One region of the Kocuria sp. HSID17590 genome, then DNA from elsewhere that is predicted to be linked to it. Evidence: predicted binding sites of a transcription regulator. Region 1 holds the regulator's gene; the other holds the start of a gene.
The links. The regulator HspR, encoded in region 1, represses chaperone genes until heat shock. The targets are predictions, from matches to a motif close to AAGTTGAGTCNNNNNGACTCAACTT.

Region 1 (11,142 bases):
GGTGTCCTTGACGATGTCGTCCACGGCGGAGGTGACCCACTCGGACTTGTACTGGAAGTCCGTCTCGTCACCGTTCTCGTCCGTCTGGCGGTACCACTCGGTGATCGCCGGATCGTGCGAGTCGAACGCGTCGCCGGCGGCGCGATGGCCCTCGGCGCGCTCCACCTGCAGGGCGAAGTTGTCACCGTGCTCGGCGAGCCCGGCGGCCACGGCCTTCTGGACGGCCGAGTAGGCGAACTTGGTCCGCAGCGTGGCGGGGTCGTTGCTCAGGTCCCGGTACAGGGCGACCATCATCATGGCCACGATCACCGCGAACGGCAGCGCCGAGACGATGACCAGGCGCTGCATGCCCGCCAGCGCGTCGTTGCCGGCCACCAGGAGCATGACGATCGCGATGCCCGCGAGGCACGCGCCCCAGAAGATGACGATCCACTTGCTGGGGTCCGGGCGCCCGCGCTGGGTCATGGTGCCCATGACCACGGAAGCGGAGTCCGCGCTCGTCACGAAGAAGATGCCGATGACGACCATGGCCAGCACCGAGGTGACGGCCGTGAGCGGGAGCTGGTCGAAGAGTCCGAAGAGCATGGACTCGGCGCCGTTGTCCACGGAGAGGTCCGCACCGTTCTTGGAGAAGAACATGGCGGAGCCGCCGAAGACGATGAACCACAGGATGCACACCGAGGCCGGGACCACGAGCACCACGGTCACGAACTGGCGGATGGTGCGGCCACGGGAGATCTTGGCGATGAACATGCCCACGAACGGGGACCACGAGAGCCACCAGGCCCAGTAGTACACGGTCCAGGTGTTGGAGAACTCGGCGCTCTCCGGACCCCACGCGGCCGACTGGCCGGTCATGAAGAGGTACTCGGACACGTATGTGGAGAACGTGGAGGGGATCAGCGTCAGCAGGAAGACCGTGGGTCCCACGAGGAACACGAACAGCGCCAGCACGAAGGCGAGCGAGAGGTTGATGTTCGACAGGTAGCGGATGCCGCGGGAGACGCCCGAGACGGCGGAGATGATGAAGCCCACGGACAGCAGCGCGATGATCACGATCAGCGCGTTGTTGCTGAGCTTGTCCAGCCCGCCCACGATCGAGATGCCGGAGCCGATCTGCATGGCTCCCACGCCCAGGGACGCGGCGGTGCCGAAGAGGGTGGCGAAGATCGCGAAGACGTCGATCAGCTTGCCCAGGGTGCCGTCCACGCGCTTGTGGCCGAGCAGCGCGGTGAACACGCGCGAGATCAGCGGGGCCCGGCCGCGGCGGTAGGCGCCGTAGGCCACGGAGACGCCGACGACGGCGTAGATGGCCCACGGGTTCAGGGCCCAGTGGAAGGCGGACTGCACGAGGGCGTAGACCACCATGGAGTCGCTGCCGGCCTCGGCGACCTTCGAGAAGCCGGGGATCCCGCCCTCGAAGTAGCTCATGGGCTCGAACGCGCCGTAGAAGACCAGGCCGATGCCCATGCCCGCCGCGAAGAGCATCGCGAGCCAGGAGAAGAAGGAGTACTCGGGCTCCTCGTCGTCACGGCCGAGCTTGATCTTTCCTGTGCGGGTGAAGCCGATGAAGATCATGAAGACCACGGCCGCGGTGGAGAGCAGGATGAAGAACCAGCCGGTGTTGTCCGTGACCCACGCGAGCGCGGTTGCCGAGACCGTCGAGAGGCTGTCCGTGCCGAGCACGCCCCACGCGATGAAGCCCACCACGAGGACCGCGGTGATCGCGAAGACCACCCTGTCGGTTCCGAACTTGACCTTGCGGTCCTCCACGCCGACGCCCGGGACCAGTGCCGGGTGGATGCCGTGGGGGTAGGTGAGCTCGTCGATGATCTTCCGGGGGCGGCTGCGGGTGGGGGTGCCCGTGGAGCCGGGGGTGGTCGTCGAGTCCGACGGTCGTCGGTCCTCGGAATGGGGTGGGGTGCTCAAGACAGTTCTCCTGACTGTGGCGGTGAGTGATCGGGGACGGGTGGAGGCGCGGTGGAACTCCCGGATCGGTGACATGTGGACTGCGCCGCGCGGGCAAGTGGTTTCGCCCTGGGCGCACAAACCCTCGAGCATAACCCGGAACCGTCCGGGAACTAAACCGACGGGTAAGGGGCATGTGGGGAGGGGCCGCAAAAAAGTTGAGTGAAACTTGCTCAACTCTGTTGACACGGGTGGCGTCGCGTGTAAACTTGAGTCCTGAAAGCTCAAGTCTTCACGGTTCGAGCGACACGGGGATCCGGTCCTCGTGCGAACCGCATGGCATCAACGAAAGGATCGACTATGTCTCGCGCAGTAGGAATCGACCTCGGCACCACCAACTCCGTGGTGGCAGTGCTGGAAGGCGGCGAACCCGTCGTCATCGCCAACGCCGAGGGCAACCGCACCACCCCGTCCGTCGTGGCGTTCTCCAAGGACGGCGAGACCCTCGTGGGTGACGTGGCCAAGCGCCAGGCCGTGACGAACGTGGACCGCACCGTGGCCTCCGTGAAGCGCCACATGGGCACCGACTGGACCACCGAGATCGACGGCAAGAAGTACACCCCGCAGGAGATCTCCGCCCGCATTCTCATGAAGCTCAAGGCGGATGCCGAGTCCTACCTGGGCGACACGGTCACGGACGCCGTGATCACAGTCCCCGCGTACTTCAACGACGCCGAGCGCCAGGCCACCAAGGAGGCCGGTGAGATCGCCGGCATGAACGTGCTGCGCATCGTCAACGAGCCCACCGCAGCGGCCCTGGCCTACGGTCTGGAGAAGGGCAAGGAGGACGAGCTCATCCTGGTCTTCGACCTCGGTGGCGGCACGTTCGACGTCTCCCTGCTGGAAGTCGGCAAGGACGAGGACGACTTCTCCACCATCCAGGTCCGCGCCACCGCCGGTGACAACCGCCTCGGCGGCGACGACTGGGACCAGCGGATCGTGGACTGGCTGCTGGAGCAGGTGAAGTCCAAGACCGGTGCGGACCTGTCCAAGGACAAGATCGCCCTGCAGCGCCTGAAGGAGGCGGCCGAGCAGGCCAAGAAGGAGCTGTCCTCCGCCACCTCCACCACCATCTCCCTGCAGTACCTGTCCGTGACTCCCGAGGGTCCGGTGCACCTGGACGAGAAGCTGTCCCGCGCCAAGTTCGAGGACCTCACCAAGGATCTGCTGGCCCGCACCGAGAAGCCGTTCAAGGACGTCATCGCGGAGGCCGGGATCAAGGTCTCGGACATCGACCACGTGGTGCTCGTGGGTGGCTCCACCCGCATGCCCGCCGTGGTCGAGAAGGTCACGCAGCTGGCCGGCAAGGCCCCGAACAAGGGCGTGAACCCGGACGAGGTCGTGGCCATCGGCGCCGCGATCCAGGCGGGCGTGCTCAAGGGTGACCGCAAGGACGTGCTGCTGATCGACGTGACCCCGCTGTCGCTGGGCATCGAGACCAAGGGCGGCGTGATGACCAAGCTCATCGAGCGCAACACGGCCATCCCCACGAAGCGCTCCGAGACCTTCACGACCGCCGAGGACAACCAGCCCTCCGTGTCCATCCAGGTCTTCCAGGGTGAGCGCGAGTTCACCCGGGACAACAAGAACCTGGGCACGTTCGAGCTGACCGGCATCGCGCCGGCCCCGCGCGGCATGCCGCAGATCGAGGTCACCTTCGATATCGACGCCAACGGCATCGTGCACGTGTCCGCCAAGGACAAGGGCACGGGCAAGGAGCAGTCGATGACCATCACGGGCGGCACCTCGCTGTCCAAGGAGGACATCGACCGCATGGTGAAGGACGCCGAGGCCAACGCGGACGCCGACAAGCAGCGCCGTGAGGCCGCGGACCGCCGCAACAACGCGGAGCAGACCGCGTACTCGGTGGAGAAGCTGATCAAGGACGACGAGGGCGCCATCCCCGAGGGCGTCAAGTCCGAGGTCCAGGCGGACGTGGACGCCGTCAAGGCCGCGCTCGAGGGCGATGACGACGATGCCGTGAAGACCGCGTTCGAGAAGCTGCAGGCCTCACAGACCAAGATCGGCGAGGCGCTGTACGCGCAGTCCCAGAACGAGGGTGCCGAGGGTGCCCAGACGGGTGCTGCCGGTGCCGAGGGCGCCCAGGCCAAGGACGACGACGACATCGTCGACGCCGAGGTCGTGGACGACGACAACGACGGGAAGAAGTGAGCATGAGCGATTCCGAGAACCCGACGGGCAACGGCCAGTCCGTGCCGCAGGACCCGGACCACTCGGCTGAGCATGCCCAGCAGGCCGACGGCGCACAGGGACAGGAGGGTCTGACCGTGGACGACATCCTCGACACCCCCCAGTCCCAGGACGCCGGGGCCGCGGACGCGGCGTCGCTCCAGGGCGACGCCGCCCCGGCGGGCGGATCGGAGGCCCAGGGCTCCGAGGCGCAGAAGCTCGCGGACGAGCGGTTGGAGGACCTCCGCCGGCTGCAGGCGGAGTTCGTGAACTTCAGGAACCGCACCGTGCGTGAGAAGGACCAGTTGCGGGACTTCGTGTCCGGCGAGATGGTTGCCGCGCTGTTGCCGGTCCTCGACGACGTCGACGCCGCCCGCAAGGCGGGGGACCTCGAGGAGGGCCCGTTCGCGGCGATCGCCGCGAAGCTCGAGGAGGCCCTCACCAAGAAGGGGCTCACGCGGATCGGCGAGGTGGGTGAGGTGTTCGACCCGAACATCCACGAGGCCGTTCTGCAGCAGCCCACCCAGGACGTGGCACCGGATCATGTGTCCATGGTGCTGCGCTCGGGCTTCAAGGTGGGCAACAAGGTCGTCCGAGCGGCCCAGGTGGCCGTGGCGACGCAGCCGTAGCGACACCATGAACTCGGGGCGGGTCCACATGACGGGACCCGCCCCGAGCCGTATCACAGCACATCGAAGAGAAAGGAGGCGTCATGGCCAGTCAGGACTGGATTGACAAGGACTTCTACAGCGTCCTGGGCGTCTCCAAGGACGCATCCCAAGCTGACGTCAAGAAGGCGTACCGCAAGCTGGCCCGCAAGTACCACCCGGACCAGAACCCCGGGGATGCGGCTGCGGAGAAACGGTTCAAGGACATCACCGAGGCGAACTCGGTGCTCTCGGACCCCGAGGAGCGTGAGCAGTACGACGCGATCCGGGCCATGGGCTCCGGCGCGCGCTTCACGGCCGGCGGTCCGGAGGGTGCCGGCGGCGCCGGCGGAGCGGGCTTCGAGGACATCTTCGGAGACATCTTCAACGGCGGTGGTGGCCGACGGCGCTACACCACCTCCAGCGGCGGTGGCGGCCGACGGCGCTACACCACCTCCAGCGGCGGTGGCGGGGGTTTCGAGGACATCTTCGCCCAGTTCGGCGGGGGCCAGGGCGGCGGCTTCGGCGGCCAGTCCGGGTTCGGCGCTCAGGGTGGCTTCAGCGGCTACCAGGCCCCGCCCGCCAAGGGCGAGGACATCCACACGACCACCACCATCCCGCTGCGCTCGGCGTACAACGGCACCACGGTGAAGCTGCGCCGAGGCAACGGCCAGACCACCACGGTGCGCGTGCCCAAGGGCGTCAAGGACGGTCAGCGGCTGAAGATCGCGGGCAAGGGCCACACCGGCCCGGGCGGCAACGGGGACCTCTTCGTGACCGTCAAGGTCAAGGAGCACCCGTTCTTCACCCGCGAGGGCCAGGACGTGCACGTCACCGTTCCGGTCTCCGTGGCGGAGGCGGGTCTCGGCGCGACCGTCCAGGTCCCCACCTTGGACGGGGGCCACGTGAACGTGAAGGTTCCCGCCGGCACCTCCTCGGGGCGCCGGATGCGCGTCAAGGGCAAGGGTTTCACGTCCGGGTCCAGCACCGGGAACATGATCGTCACCGTGCAGATTGTGCTGCCCGCCACGATCAACGACGCCGCACGGCAGGCACTCGAGGACTTCGCCGCCGCCACGGAGGACTTCGACCCGCGTGCGGACCTGGGTGCGCAAGCGGCCGTCTGAGATGGCGGTGGACTTCACGAAGCCCGGGTTCGTGATCTCGGTGGCGGCCGAGCTCGCGGACATGCACCCGCAGACCCTGCGCCAGTACGACCGCCTGGGGCTTGTGACGCCGTCGCGGGCCTCCGGGCGGGCACGGCGCTACTCGCAGCTGGACGTGCAGAAGCTGCGCCAGATCCAGGAGCTCTCCCAGGCGGGCGTGTCCCTCGAGGGGATCAAGCGGATCATGCAGCTGGAGAACCAGGTGCAGGCGCTGCAGTCGCGCGTCACCGAGCTCTCGGAGGAGCTGGAGAACGAGCGCCAGGCCCGCAGCGAGCGGGAGAAGATCTTCATCGCGGGCTCCGGCGGGGAGGTGGTGCGCATTGCCCGCGGGGGACGCCGCGCCCCCCGCAAGGTCTCCCAGGCGCTGATGCTCTACCGCCCGGCGCGGTCCGGCGGCACCGCGGACCGGGAAACCGCCACGGCGGCGTCGGGCGCCCCACGGCGTTCGGCCCGGGGCAGCGGCCCGGGCTGAGAACCCGCCACCACGGTCCCCGCACGGTCTCCGGACGGTGCGGGGGCCGTGGTCGTCCGGGGGGGGCACCCGGGTGTGCGCGGGGACACGGGCGGGGACATACCCTGGGAAGGCCCCGCCCCGATCCCAGGAGCCGTCCGTGTCAGAATCCCGCCCACCCCACGAGAAACGCGCTGCAGCGCACGGACCCTCCGCCGCCCACGAACCCTCCGCCGCCCAAAGACCCGCCGGGAGCCGCTCCGGACAGGCCCGCCGGGAGCCGGTGGCTCAGCGCGGGGTGCGCGGCGCGAAGTCCTTCCTCTCCGAGATCAGCTACCCCCACAACATCCACCCGGCCGTGGTGCCCGGCGTCTCGGTGGAGGACCAGAGGGTCCGCTACGGCGTGGACAAGCTGGTGGTGGGCGTGGCCCCGGCGGCCTGATCGTCGGGTTCATCGTGTGGGGTCTCGTGGACACGGACTCGCTGACCGCGGCGTCCGGGGCTGCACTGAACTGGGCCATGCTGAACATGGGCTGGTCCTTCAACCTGCTGGCGATCGGACTGCTGGTCTACCTGCTGTACCTCGCGTTCTCGCACTACGGCAGGATCCCCCTCGGCCTCGACGGGGACACCCCCGCATACTCCACAGCGTCGTGGGCGGCCATGCTGTTCGCCGCGGGGATCGGGATCGGCATCATCTTCTTCGGCCCGTTCGAGCCGATGACCTACTTCCTCTCACCGCGCCCTGGCTCCGCGGAGCCAGGGACCATGGAGGCCATGAAGAAGGCCTCCGCGCAGGCCGCCCTGCACTGGGGGCTCAACGCGTGGGCCATCTACGGTCTCGTGGGCGTGGCGGTGGGCTACACCTCCTACCGGCGCGGCCGGGTTCCGCTCATGAGCTCCGTGTTCGCGCCGTTCTTCCGGCAGGGGCGCACGGACAACGTGGTGGGGCGGGTCATCGACATCCTCGCGATCCTGGCCACCCTGTTCGGCACGGCGGCCGCGCTGGGCATCGGTGCACTGCAGATCAGCCGCGGGGTGGACATCTTCACGGGCATGGGGTCCACGGGCAACGCCGGTGCGCTCACCATCATCTCGGTACTGACAGCCGGGTTCATCGCCTCCGCAGTCTCCGGGGTGGCCAAGGGCATCCGGTGGCTGTCCAACATCAACATGGTGCTGGCCATCGGCCTGGCGCTGTTCTTCTTCGTCCTGGGGCCCACGGCGTTCCTGCTCAACTACGTGCCCGCGGTGATCGTCACGTACTTCGCCGAGCTGCCGGACATGCTCTCGGCGTCCATGTCCGACGGTCCGCAGATGCAGAAGTTCCTCTCCACCTGGACCACGTTCTACTGGGCCTGGTGGGTCTCCTGGGCGCCGTTCGTGGGGATCTTCGTGGCCAAGATCTCCCGGGGGCGCACCATCCGCCAGTTCGTGCTGGGGGTGCTGTTCATCCCCTCGGCCATCGTGGTCATGGCCTTCACCGTGCTGGGCGGCACCGCCATCTGGCAGCAGCTGCAGACCCGCGCGATCGCCCCGGACAACACGGTGGACACCCTGCCCCCGCCGGAGGAGATCTTCTTCACCGTCCTGGACGGGCTGCCGGGCGCCGGGATCATGGCGGGTGTGGTGGTGGTCATGCCCGCGGTCTTCTTCGTGACCACCGCGGACTCGGCCTCCGTGGTGACCTCGCAGATGTCCCAGCGGGGCAACCCCAACCCCAAGCGGCGGGTGACGGTGTTCTGGGGCCTGTGCATGGCCGGGATCGCCGTGGTGATGCTGCTGATCGGCGGGCAGAACGCGCTGACCGGGCTGACCGGGCTGCAGAACCTCATCACGATCACCGCCCTTCCGTTCACGCTCATCATGTTCGCGATGGCCGTGGCCCTGCACAAGGACCTGCGGCGGGACCCGATGATCATCCGCGAGCAGTACTCGCGCTGGGCGGTGGACAAGTCCGTGCGCCACGGGATCGACGAGTACGGCGACGACTTCACGTTCGCCGTGGAGCACGCCCCGGACAGCAAGTGGGCCACGGGCGCGGACTTCGACTCCTCCGCGCCGGAGGTCACCGACTGGTACCAGCGCACGGACGAGGACGGCAACCCCGTGGACTACGACTACGAGACGGGCGAGTTCACGGGGGTCCCGGAAGAGGTGGGACACGATGACACAGGGGAGCCCTCGCAGGGCCATGCTGGGGATTCGGCGGGGAGCGGACGGCGGTAGGCCCCGGGCGGGAGCGAACCCGGGGCCGGTCGCCGTCAGCGACGCCGGTAGGCCAGGTCCCGCGGCACGCGACCGGCCTCGGTGGCCTTGCGCTCGAAGCTCGTGAGGATCCTGCCCTCCCAGCGGGGTGCCCAGCCGGTGTCCGGGTGCTCGTCGTCCGCGAGAGGGCCCGGGTGGAGGTTCTCGAAGTCTGCAGCCGCGGCGTCGAGGACCTCGCGCATCACCACGGCGTACTCCTGCCAGTCCGTGGCCAGGTGCCAGATCCCGCCCGGCTCCAGGACGCGGGCGGCGAGCTCGGCGAAGGCGGGGGAGACCAGCCGGCGCTTGTGGTGGCGGGTCTTGTGCCAGGGGTCCGGGAAGAACACCCACAGCTCGTGCACGGAGCCGGGCTCGAGCATGTGCTCCAGGACCTCCGGGGCGTTGGCCTGGGCCACGCGCACGTTGGTGACTCCGGCCTGTGCCGCCTTCATGAGCAGGTCCGCGATCCCGGGCTTGTAGACCTCCACGGCCAGGTGGTCGAGCTCCGGGTGCGCGGCGGCGTGGGCCACGATCGCCTCGCCGAGCCCCGAGCCGATCTCCACCACGAGCGGCGCCACCCGCCCAAAGGCTGCCTCGTGGTCCAGGCGGTAGGAGGGGTCCACGGAGGTGTCGGTCATGACGCGCGGGATCTCCAGGACCCATTCGCCCGCGTGCTCGTCCCACGCCTTCTGGCGCTTGGGGGACAGCCGGTCCCCGCGGCGCACGAAGGAGTAGGGCTGGCGGTGGAACGCCGGGTTCGACGGCGCTGCCGCCGCCGGGGTCTCACCCGCCCCGGTTCCCTGCTCGGCGCCGGGGGCCTGTCCTGCAGCGGCCGCGGGGCCGCCGGAGGTGGGGCCCGCGGGGGTGCGCTCGGCACCAGCACCCGGAAGGGCGGCGTCGTGCTCGGAGCGTTCGGAGACAGGGCGTTCGGGGACGGGGTGCTGTGGGGTGCGGTCGCTGGATTCCATCGTGGAACATCCTAGGTGGGGCGCGCGAGGTGTGGCGGATCCCGCGGGCCTGCGCGCGGACCCCCACGATCCGCCACCGCGCGTGCGACTAGCATGGGGGCATCCCACCCCCGTTGCCGCGTCGTCGCGCGCCCAGGAGATCCCGCATGTCCCAGAGCTCCGGAGCACCCGAGCCAGTTCGCAGCAGACTGGGGTTGAACCCGCGCCTGGACCGGGTGGTGTTCGTGGGCGCGCTGGGCGTCCTCTCCGCCGTGAGCCCCATGGCCACGGACATGTACCTGGCGTCCATGCCGGAGATGTCCCAGTGGTTCGACACCACGGCCAGCATGGTTCAGCTGAGCCTCACCGCCTACATGGTGGGCATGGCGATCGGGCAGTTCGTGCTCGGCCCGCTCTCGGACGTCCTGGGGCGCCACAAGCTCATGGTCGCGGGCACGGCACTGTTTCTTCTCTCCTCGGTGGTCATCATCTTCACCACGGACATCCGCGTGGTGCTGGCCCTGCGGTTCGTCCAGGGCGTCGCGGGCGCGGCCGGGGTGGTGATCGCCCGCGCGGTGGTCTCGGACATCGCCCGTGGCCACCGCGCCGCCCAGCTCTACTCGGTGCTCTCGCTCATCACGTCCCTCGCACCGGTGGTTGCACCGCTGGCCGGCGGGGTGATCGCCACCGTGGCGGACTGGCGTGTGGTGTTCTGGGTGCTCACCGGCTTCGGCGTGGTCATGCTCGCGTGCTCCGTGTTCGTCATCCCGGAGACGCTGCCGCGCGAGGCGCGCTCGGGCGGCGGGCTGGGACGGATCTTCCGCAACGCCGGGGAGGTGCTCCGCGACCGCGTGTTCCGCCGCTACGCGCTGAGCTTCGCGTTCGCCTTCGGCGCCCTGTTCTCCTACATCTCCGCGTCCTCGTTCGTGATCCAGAACGTGCTGGGCTACAGCGCGCTGGCGTACTCCGCGATCTTCGCGCTCAACGCGTGCGGGTCCATCGCCACGGGCGTGGTCAACACCAAGCTCGTGGGAAGCCGGTCCCCGGAGTCCCTGCTGCTGGTGGGCGTGGTGGGTCTGACAGTGTTCTCAGTTCTGAACGTGGTGCTCGTGCTGCTGGGTGTCCTGGGCACGGTCACCCTGGTGCTGATCTTCCTGGCCCAGGCATGCATGGGCTTCGTGCTGGGCAACGCCGTGGCCCTGGCGCAGCAGCGCGCCCAGCACAAGAAGCTCTCCGGGACCGGCTCGGCGGTCGTGGGCATGGGCCAGTTCGTGATGGCAGGGATCGTCACGCCCCTGACGGGGCTCGCGGGGGAGGGCAGCGCCGTCCCCATGGCGGTGTGCATGGCGGTGTGCGCGGCGGTCTCCGTGGTGACTGTGCGGCTGGCGAACTCCCACCACGCGCAGAGCGGTGCCTGAACGCGGCGCGGCACCCGCGTCCGGCACGACGCCGGGCAGCCCCAGTTCTGCGCGACGGCGCCGCGCTGGCCCCGGCAGACGACGCGAGCCCGACGACGTCGTCGGCCG
Region 2 (6,282 bases), on a different contig from region 1:
CCGGAGGTGATGGACACCGCGATCCCCGGAATCCCGTGGGACGCGCCCGTGAGCACCGCACCCACGGTGCCCGAGTGCAGGGTGGCCTTGCCCGTGTTCGCCCCCAGGTTCACGCCGGAGAGGATCATGTCCGGGCGCTGCCCGAAGGCGCCGTAGGAGGCCAGGAACGCGATCAGCGCGGGGGCGGCCTTCACCCCCACGCATTCCACGTCCTCGGGCATCTCCGGCGGGCTGGCGGGGACCAGGGCGATCTTCCCGTCGACCTCCTCGCCGGACAGGGACGCGCTGGCACCCGAGTACTCCTCCGCCGGCGCCGCCACCTTCACGGTGTGCCCCCGCTCCAGCGCCGCCCTCGCCAGGACCGCCAGCCCCGGGGACGAGATGCCGTCGTCGTTGGTCACCAGGATGTGCATGTCCACCATCGTGGCACGCGTCACGCACCCGGGCCAGGGCTCAGGAGATCCGGCGCACCGTGATCTGACGGGCGAACTTCTCGACGGTGGTGCGGTTGCCCGTGCCCAGTCCGCGCCGGGCCACGTTGAGCGCCCCGGCAGAGGCACCGAGCGCCACGGCGTCCACCAGGTCCAGCCCGCGCGCCAGCCCCACGGAGATCCCGGCGGTCATCGAGTCCCCGGCCCCGCGGTGGTCCAGCGGCGTGATGGACGGCGCGCAGACCTCCCGCACGGAGTCCTGCTCCACGAGCAGCGCCGGGTCCTTGGCGCGCGAGACGACGACGGCGCCCGCGCCCCGCTCCACGAGCGCCCGCCCGGCATCCACGAGGGACTCGGGGGTGTCGTCCGAGCCGAGGTCCAGGTCCCGGACCTCCTCGTGGCTGATCTTGAGCACGTCCACGTGCGCGGCCACCGCGGCCAGGGCCGGGGCGCCGCTGAGGTCCGCGACCACGGTGGTCCCGGCGTCCCGGGTGTCCCGGATGAGACGTCCGAAGAAGGAGGCCGGCACCACGTCCCCGGGCTCCGCGCCCGTGACCGTGAGGACGTCCGAGGCCAGGGCGTCCACGAACGCCGTGCCGTAGAGATCGTCCAGCTCGTGGCGGGAGAGCTCTGGCGGCGGCATGTGGGCCACGGTCTCCCGGTCCTCCCCGCGCAGGTCGTACACGTAGCCGCCGTTGCCGTACCCGTAGCGCACGGCGTTGACCTGCATGCCGAGCCCGTCCAGCATGGAACGGATCAGGGTGCCCAGCTCACCGCCGAACGGCCCGTTCACCGAGACGTCCGCGCCCAGGGAACCGGCCATGCGGGCCACCCACAGCCCCTGCCCGCCCGGGTGCATGTGCACGTCCGACTCGTGGGCGCTGCGGTTGCGGTACGCGGCGGGCTCCGTGATCTCCGTGATCAGCAGCGGGGTGGGCACCAGGACGGAGAGGCGCGGTGCGGCGCCGGAACGGGTATCGGTCACGCACGAAAGCTACCGCACGCGGTCCCTGGTGAACAGCACACCGAGGTGCCACCATGGTGGGATGAATTCCACCGCACCGGTCCGCATCGTGGAGGGCCAGGCCGCCAGCGAGCACACCCTGGCGGCCCTGGGCGCGTACTTCAGCGAGCTCGACCACCGCATCGACGGCGGGTTCGACCCCGAGCTCACCGAGGTGACCGGCCCCGAGGACGTCACCCCGCCCCACGGGGACTTCTTCCTGATGACCGACCTGGTCACGGGCGAGGTGATCGCGTGCGGCGCGGTCCGCAGGATCGACGACGACCGGGTAGAGCTGCGCCGGATCTGGGTGGCGCCGGAGCACCGCGGCCGGGGCCACGCCCGCACCCTGGTCCGGGCGCTCGAGAACAAGGTGCGCTCCTTCGGCGCCAGCACCGCGGTGGTCTCCCTGAACCCCGAGATGACCGAGGGCATCGCGATGTTCCGCAACCGCGGCTACGAACCGGTGGAGTCCTTCCACCGGGACACCACCGCTTCGGTGTTCCTGGGGCGGGTGCTCTAGGGCGGAGGTGGCCCGTGTGGCCGCTCAAGGGCGTGACGTCCGACCCGGGGGTGGCCATAGTGGGACTCGCGAGGAGCACCAGCTCCGAGAAGTAGGCCAGGCAGTCATCCGCACCGTTCGACGAGCCTGGCTCGCGCTTATAACAGGTCAGGTCAGCTCCACCACGTCAGCCACCAGCGGAGCGGCCAATCCCGTCCAGCGGCCACGCTTCTGGTAGCACCACGCCACGGCATCGGACACCCAGAGCAGTGTCTCTTCGTGCGCCCTGGGAAAGTCGTAGCGCGGTCGGTTCTCGGAGGACTGGAGCGCCTGCCCGATGATCTTCTTGTCGTGGGCATACGAAGACTCGTCCTTTTCCACGCTCAAGTGGTCCGCGCCGCTGGCCGCAGCATCTCGCGCGAGGGCCCCCAGACACAGCGGCCTGGCTTCCTTGTCTCTGAGCCCTCGCGCCACGTACACGTTCACCACGGTGTCGAGGGCGGAGAACTCCTTCAGCAGCTTCTTGCGGCGGTCATCGCGTTCATCGGTGAAATGGATCCTCTTCGGACCAGGCAGCGCCAAGGACCGAACAGCCTTTCGGGCGCGGTTCACGTCTCCGGCGGCAACCGCACTTGCCGCCACGTAGTAGCCGCCCACTTTGGACTCATCAACAAAGACGTGGGAGTAGAGCTCGTACCGGGCCCTTCGTGAAGCGTACTGCGGGGCGCGACACCGATGACTGCCGAGAAAACCCTTGGTTCGAGCTGAGGGGAGATGGTCCCGATGCACGGGAACCGGAGTTCACGCTTCGCGTCACCTCAGTCCCGCGCCTCCCGCGTCCTCTTGTCGTTCGCCTTCCCGATGGCCTCCACCAGCTCGTCCTTGGTCATGCCCGAACGGCCCTGGACGTCCAGCTCCTGGGCGATCTCGTAGAGGTGCTCCTTGGAGGCGTTCGCGTCCACGCCGCCGGCGGTGTCCTCCTCGTTGGACCCACCCTTTTCCGCGCTGGCGTCCGACGGGCCGTTCTCCTCCTTGGGCTCCCAGTGGCCCCCCACCTTCTCGTGGGTGTGCTTCACCGCGGCCCACGCCGTGCGGGCCGCGCGGGACTCCTCCTGGTACTCCTCCTGTGCGGAGTCGTACGCCTGCGCGAACGTGTCCTGCGCCTTCTCGTCGGAGCGGCGCAGCGTGGACGGAATCTCGTCCTGCCGCGCGCGGCCGTTCTTCTTCGCCTTCGGCACGGTGTCCTCCTGCTGTCGGGGATGTCTCCGGTGCTTCGATTCTAGGAACGACGACGCCGCCCGCCCCACCCTTTCGGGCCCGTCACCTCCCGAGACGGCCGGGCGAGGGTCCGTGGAAGCACCGCCGCTCGCCTTGAGCATGGTCCGCTCAAGATAGGTGCCGGAACCCTTGGCACTCTGCTGTACCGAGTGCTATATTCTTCGTAGTTGAGTCAGTGGGACTCAAGAAACGTGACAGCGCCGGATCCGGACACCAGCGGCCGAGCGCTCCACGGAGGTCACGCACACGGAAGGAATGACTGTCATGGCTACTTTCGATCCGTTCACCGAGGTCCAGAACTTCGCCAACCAGGTCCTCTCCACCCGCAACGGCCTGGAGCAGATGCCCATGGACCTGTTCCGCCGGGGCTCCAACTACTACCTCGCCGCAGACCTCCCGGGCATCGACCCCACCAGCGTGGACGTGGACGTGGACGGCCAGCTGCTGACCATCCGCGCGCAGCGCCGCCTGCCCTCCGCGGAGAAGGACACCAAGTGGATCGTGCGCGAGCGCCGCAACCACTCCTTCGTCCGCCAGCTGAACCTGGGCCAGGGCATCGACACGGAGAACATCACCGCCGCGTACGACAACGGCGTGCTCACCGTGACCATCCCCGTGTCCCCTAAGTCCCAGCCGCGCAAGATCCAGGTGGCCACGGGCCAGAACCAGGACAGCGTGGTGCTGGAGAACGGCCAGCAGGAGCAGAAGACCGAGTCCTCCGAGGACTCGGAGAGCTGAGCGCCCCGGCATCACCCGGGATGCACTGAGTGAGCCACGAGGGCCCGCGGGATCTCCCGCGGGCCCTCGTGCATGCCCGACGGGGATTCCACGCACGGGGCCCCGTAGCGTCCGCCCCACCGCGTGAGGAGCCGCCGACGCGGCGTCGCGATGTCCGGTCCTCCTCCGGGACCGCCCGCGACGGCGCGCGCGGCGTCGCCCATGCTGTGCGGCGGTGCGCGGTGGTGCGCGGCTCAGCCCGCGAAGAAGAACCGGGTGAGGTGGAAGAACACCGGTGCCGCGAAGATCAGGGAGTCCATCCGGTCCAGGATCCCGCCGTGACCCGGGATGAGGGCGCCGAAGTCCTTGATGCCGCGGTCCCGTTTGAGGCTGCTCATCACGAGCCCGCCCAGGAAGCCCAGCAGGCAGGAGACCAGGGCCAGCACCCCGGCCTGCCACGGGGTGAACGGGGTCAGCCACCACAGCGCGGCGCCCAGGGCCGTGGCGGAGAGGACCCCGCCCACGAAGCCCTCCCACGTCTTGTTGGGACTCACGGTGGGCGCGATCCGGTGCCGGCCCATGGTCTTGCCCCAGAGGTACTGCAGGACGTCCGAGCCCTGCACCACCACCGCGAGGAACAGCAGCAGTGCCCCCGCCTCCACGCCACCAGACCCCACGGCGGAACCGTCCGCCGCGGCCTTGCCGTGATGGATGGCCACGGGCAGCTGCAGCACGGCCGGGAGGTAGCTCAGGGCGTAGACGCACACCATGAGACCCCACTGGCTCAGGGCGGCCCGGTGCAGGAAGGACTCCGTGCGCCCGGACAGCGCGAGCAGCACGGGCAGGAACAGGAACGCGTACACCGGGATGAAGATGGCGAACATCCCGTACCAGTGCTCCCACACGAACCAGAAGTGCAGCGGGGCCAGGACCACCAGGATCCACGTCAGCACCCGGTGGTCCCGCTCCCCGGGCGGCAGCAGGTTGGCGAACTCCCGCAGGGCCAGCAGGGACAGGGCGAGGAACAGCAGCACCACGGCGGTCTCCCCCAGCGCCAGGCTGCCCACGAGCACCGCCACCATGATCCACCACGCGAAGATCCGCTGCCGCACGTTCAGCAGCGTGGCTCGCAGCCCCTCCGACGCCGTGCGCCGGTACATCAGCTCCGCCACCACGGTGGCCAGCACCAGGAACCCCAGCAGTCCGGAGAGGAACCACCACGTGGGCCCGCCCAGCAGTCCGATCACCATGACGGCCTACCCCTTCTCCCGCAGTTCGCGCGCCACGGCCCGCAGCCGGGTGGCCACGGTCAGCGCGCACCCCAGCACCACGAGCACGAGCGTGACCCACAGGACGGTCCCGCGCGGCCACCCCCACCACGGCTCGGTGACGCTCAGCAGGATCCCTGCCATGAGCAGCCACATGCGCCGCTGCTTGGGCAGCACCCCGCCGAACTGCTGCGCGCACCCCGCGCTCACACCCAGGGTGCGCACGTAAGCGGTGAGCACCGCGAGGCTCCCAGCCAGCCACCCAAGGGCTGCACCGCCCGCTACGGACGACGCCGCCCAGCCGGCCCCCGCGAGCAGCGCCAGGTCCGAGATCCGGTCCGGCACCTCGTTGTAGAGCTCCCCCGTGGGGGTGCGAAGCCCGCCCTCCACGGCGAGCATCCCGTCGAACATGTTGCACAGCAGACGCAGGGGGATGCAGAGCGCGGCGAGGACGAGAGAGAGGGCGCGGGCGGCATCGTCCGCGTGGACCGAGACCACCAGGCACCCGCAGCCCACCAGGGAGACGAGCACCGAGGCCACCGAGATGTGGTTGGGGCGCAGGCCCGCGCGCTGCAGGGCACCCGCGATGGCGGTGGCCCACCCGGCGGAACGCTGCGGGATGGGCCTGCGCAGGGGATCGGTGGTGGCCATGCGGCGTCTCCTCGGGCCGTGGGGACTGTGGATCTGCGCCAACAGTGGCACACCCGCGGGCCCGTGGTGGTTGGATGTCCACAACCGCGCCACCTCGATCCCACCGGGAGACCACCGTGCACAGCAGCACCTTTGAAGAGCCCGCACCACCTTGGCCCTCGCGCCAGGCACGGCTGACCTGCGGAGACGGGCCGCGCGCCGTCCCGGGAGCCGCCGTGACGCACCGTGCGCGCCCCCGGAGCGGAGGAGCACGGTGAGCGCGCTGCGTGACCACGCCGTAGCCGGGCTGTGGGGGTTCGCCGAGGCCACTGCGTTCTTCGTGGTCCCGGACGTGTGGCTCTCCGCGGTCGCCCTCCGGAACCTGCCCCGCGGGCTCACGGGCGCGGCGTCGGCCACCGCGGGCGCGCTGGTGGGCGGCGCCGTGGTGCACCG

Region 2: D8M39_RS09210 (Hsp20/alpha crystallin family protein) is a predicted target of HspR. The motif match lies at 3,379-3,403, and genes of this name have one in related genera.

The regions. Positions count from the first base shown of each region.
Region 1 is NZ_RBMB01000029.1:4,066-15,207, forward strand. It holds gene D8M39_RS10050 (BCCT family transporter) at 1-1,929, opposite strand, end outside; gene dnaK (molecular chaperone DnaK) at 2,269-4,140, shown strand; gene D8M39_RS10060 (nucleotide exchange factor GrpE) at 4,143-4,787, shown strand; gene D8M39_RS10065 (DnaJ C-terminal domain-containing protein) at 4,871-5,932, shown strand; gene D8M39_RS10070 (heat shock protein transcriptional repressor HspR) at 5,934-6,443, shown strand; gene D8M39_RS13250 (hypothetical protein) at 6,706-6,864, shown strand; gene D8M39_RS10075 (BCCT family transporter) at 6,891-8,651, shown strand; gene trmB (tRNA (guanosine(46)-N7)-methyltransferase TrmB) at 8,687-9,637, opposite strand; gene D8M39_RS10085 (multidrug effflux MFS transporter) at 9,784-11,034, shown strand.
Region 2 is NZ_RBMB01000022.1:53,248-59,529, forward strand. It holds gene surE (5'/3'-nucleotidase SurE) at 1-413, opposite strand, end outside; gene D8M39_RS09190 (1-phosphofructokinase family hexose kinase) at 454-1,416, opposite strand; gene D8M39_RS09195 (GNAT family N-acetyltransferase) at 1,478-1,957, shown strand; gene D8M39_RS09200 (hypothetical protein) at 2,105-2,593, opposite strand; gene D8M39_RS09205 (ChaB family protein) at 2,755-3,174, opposite strand; gene D8M39_RS09210 (Hsp20/alpha crystallin family protein) at 3,479-3,952, shown strand; gene D8M39_RS09215 (phosphatidate cytidylyltransferase) at 4,186-5,181, opposite strand; gene D8M39_RS09220 (CDP-alcohol phosphatidyltransferase family protein) at 5,188-5,850, opposite strand; gene D8M39_RS09225 (hypothetical protein) at 6,104-6,282, shown strand, end outside.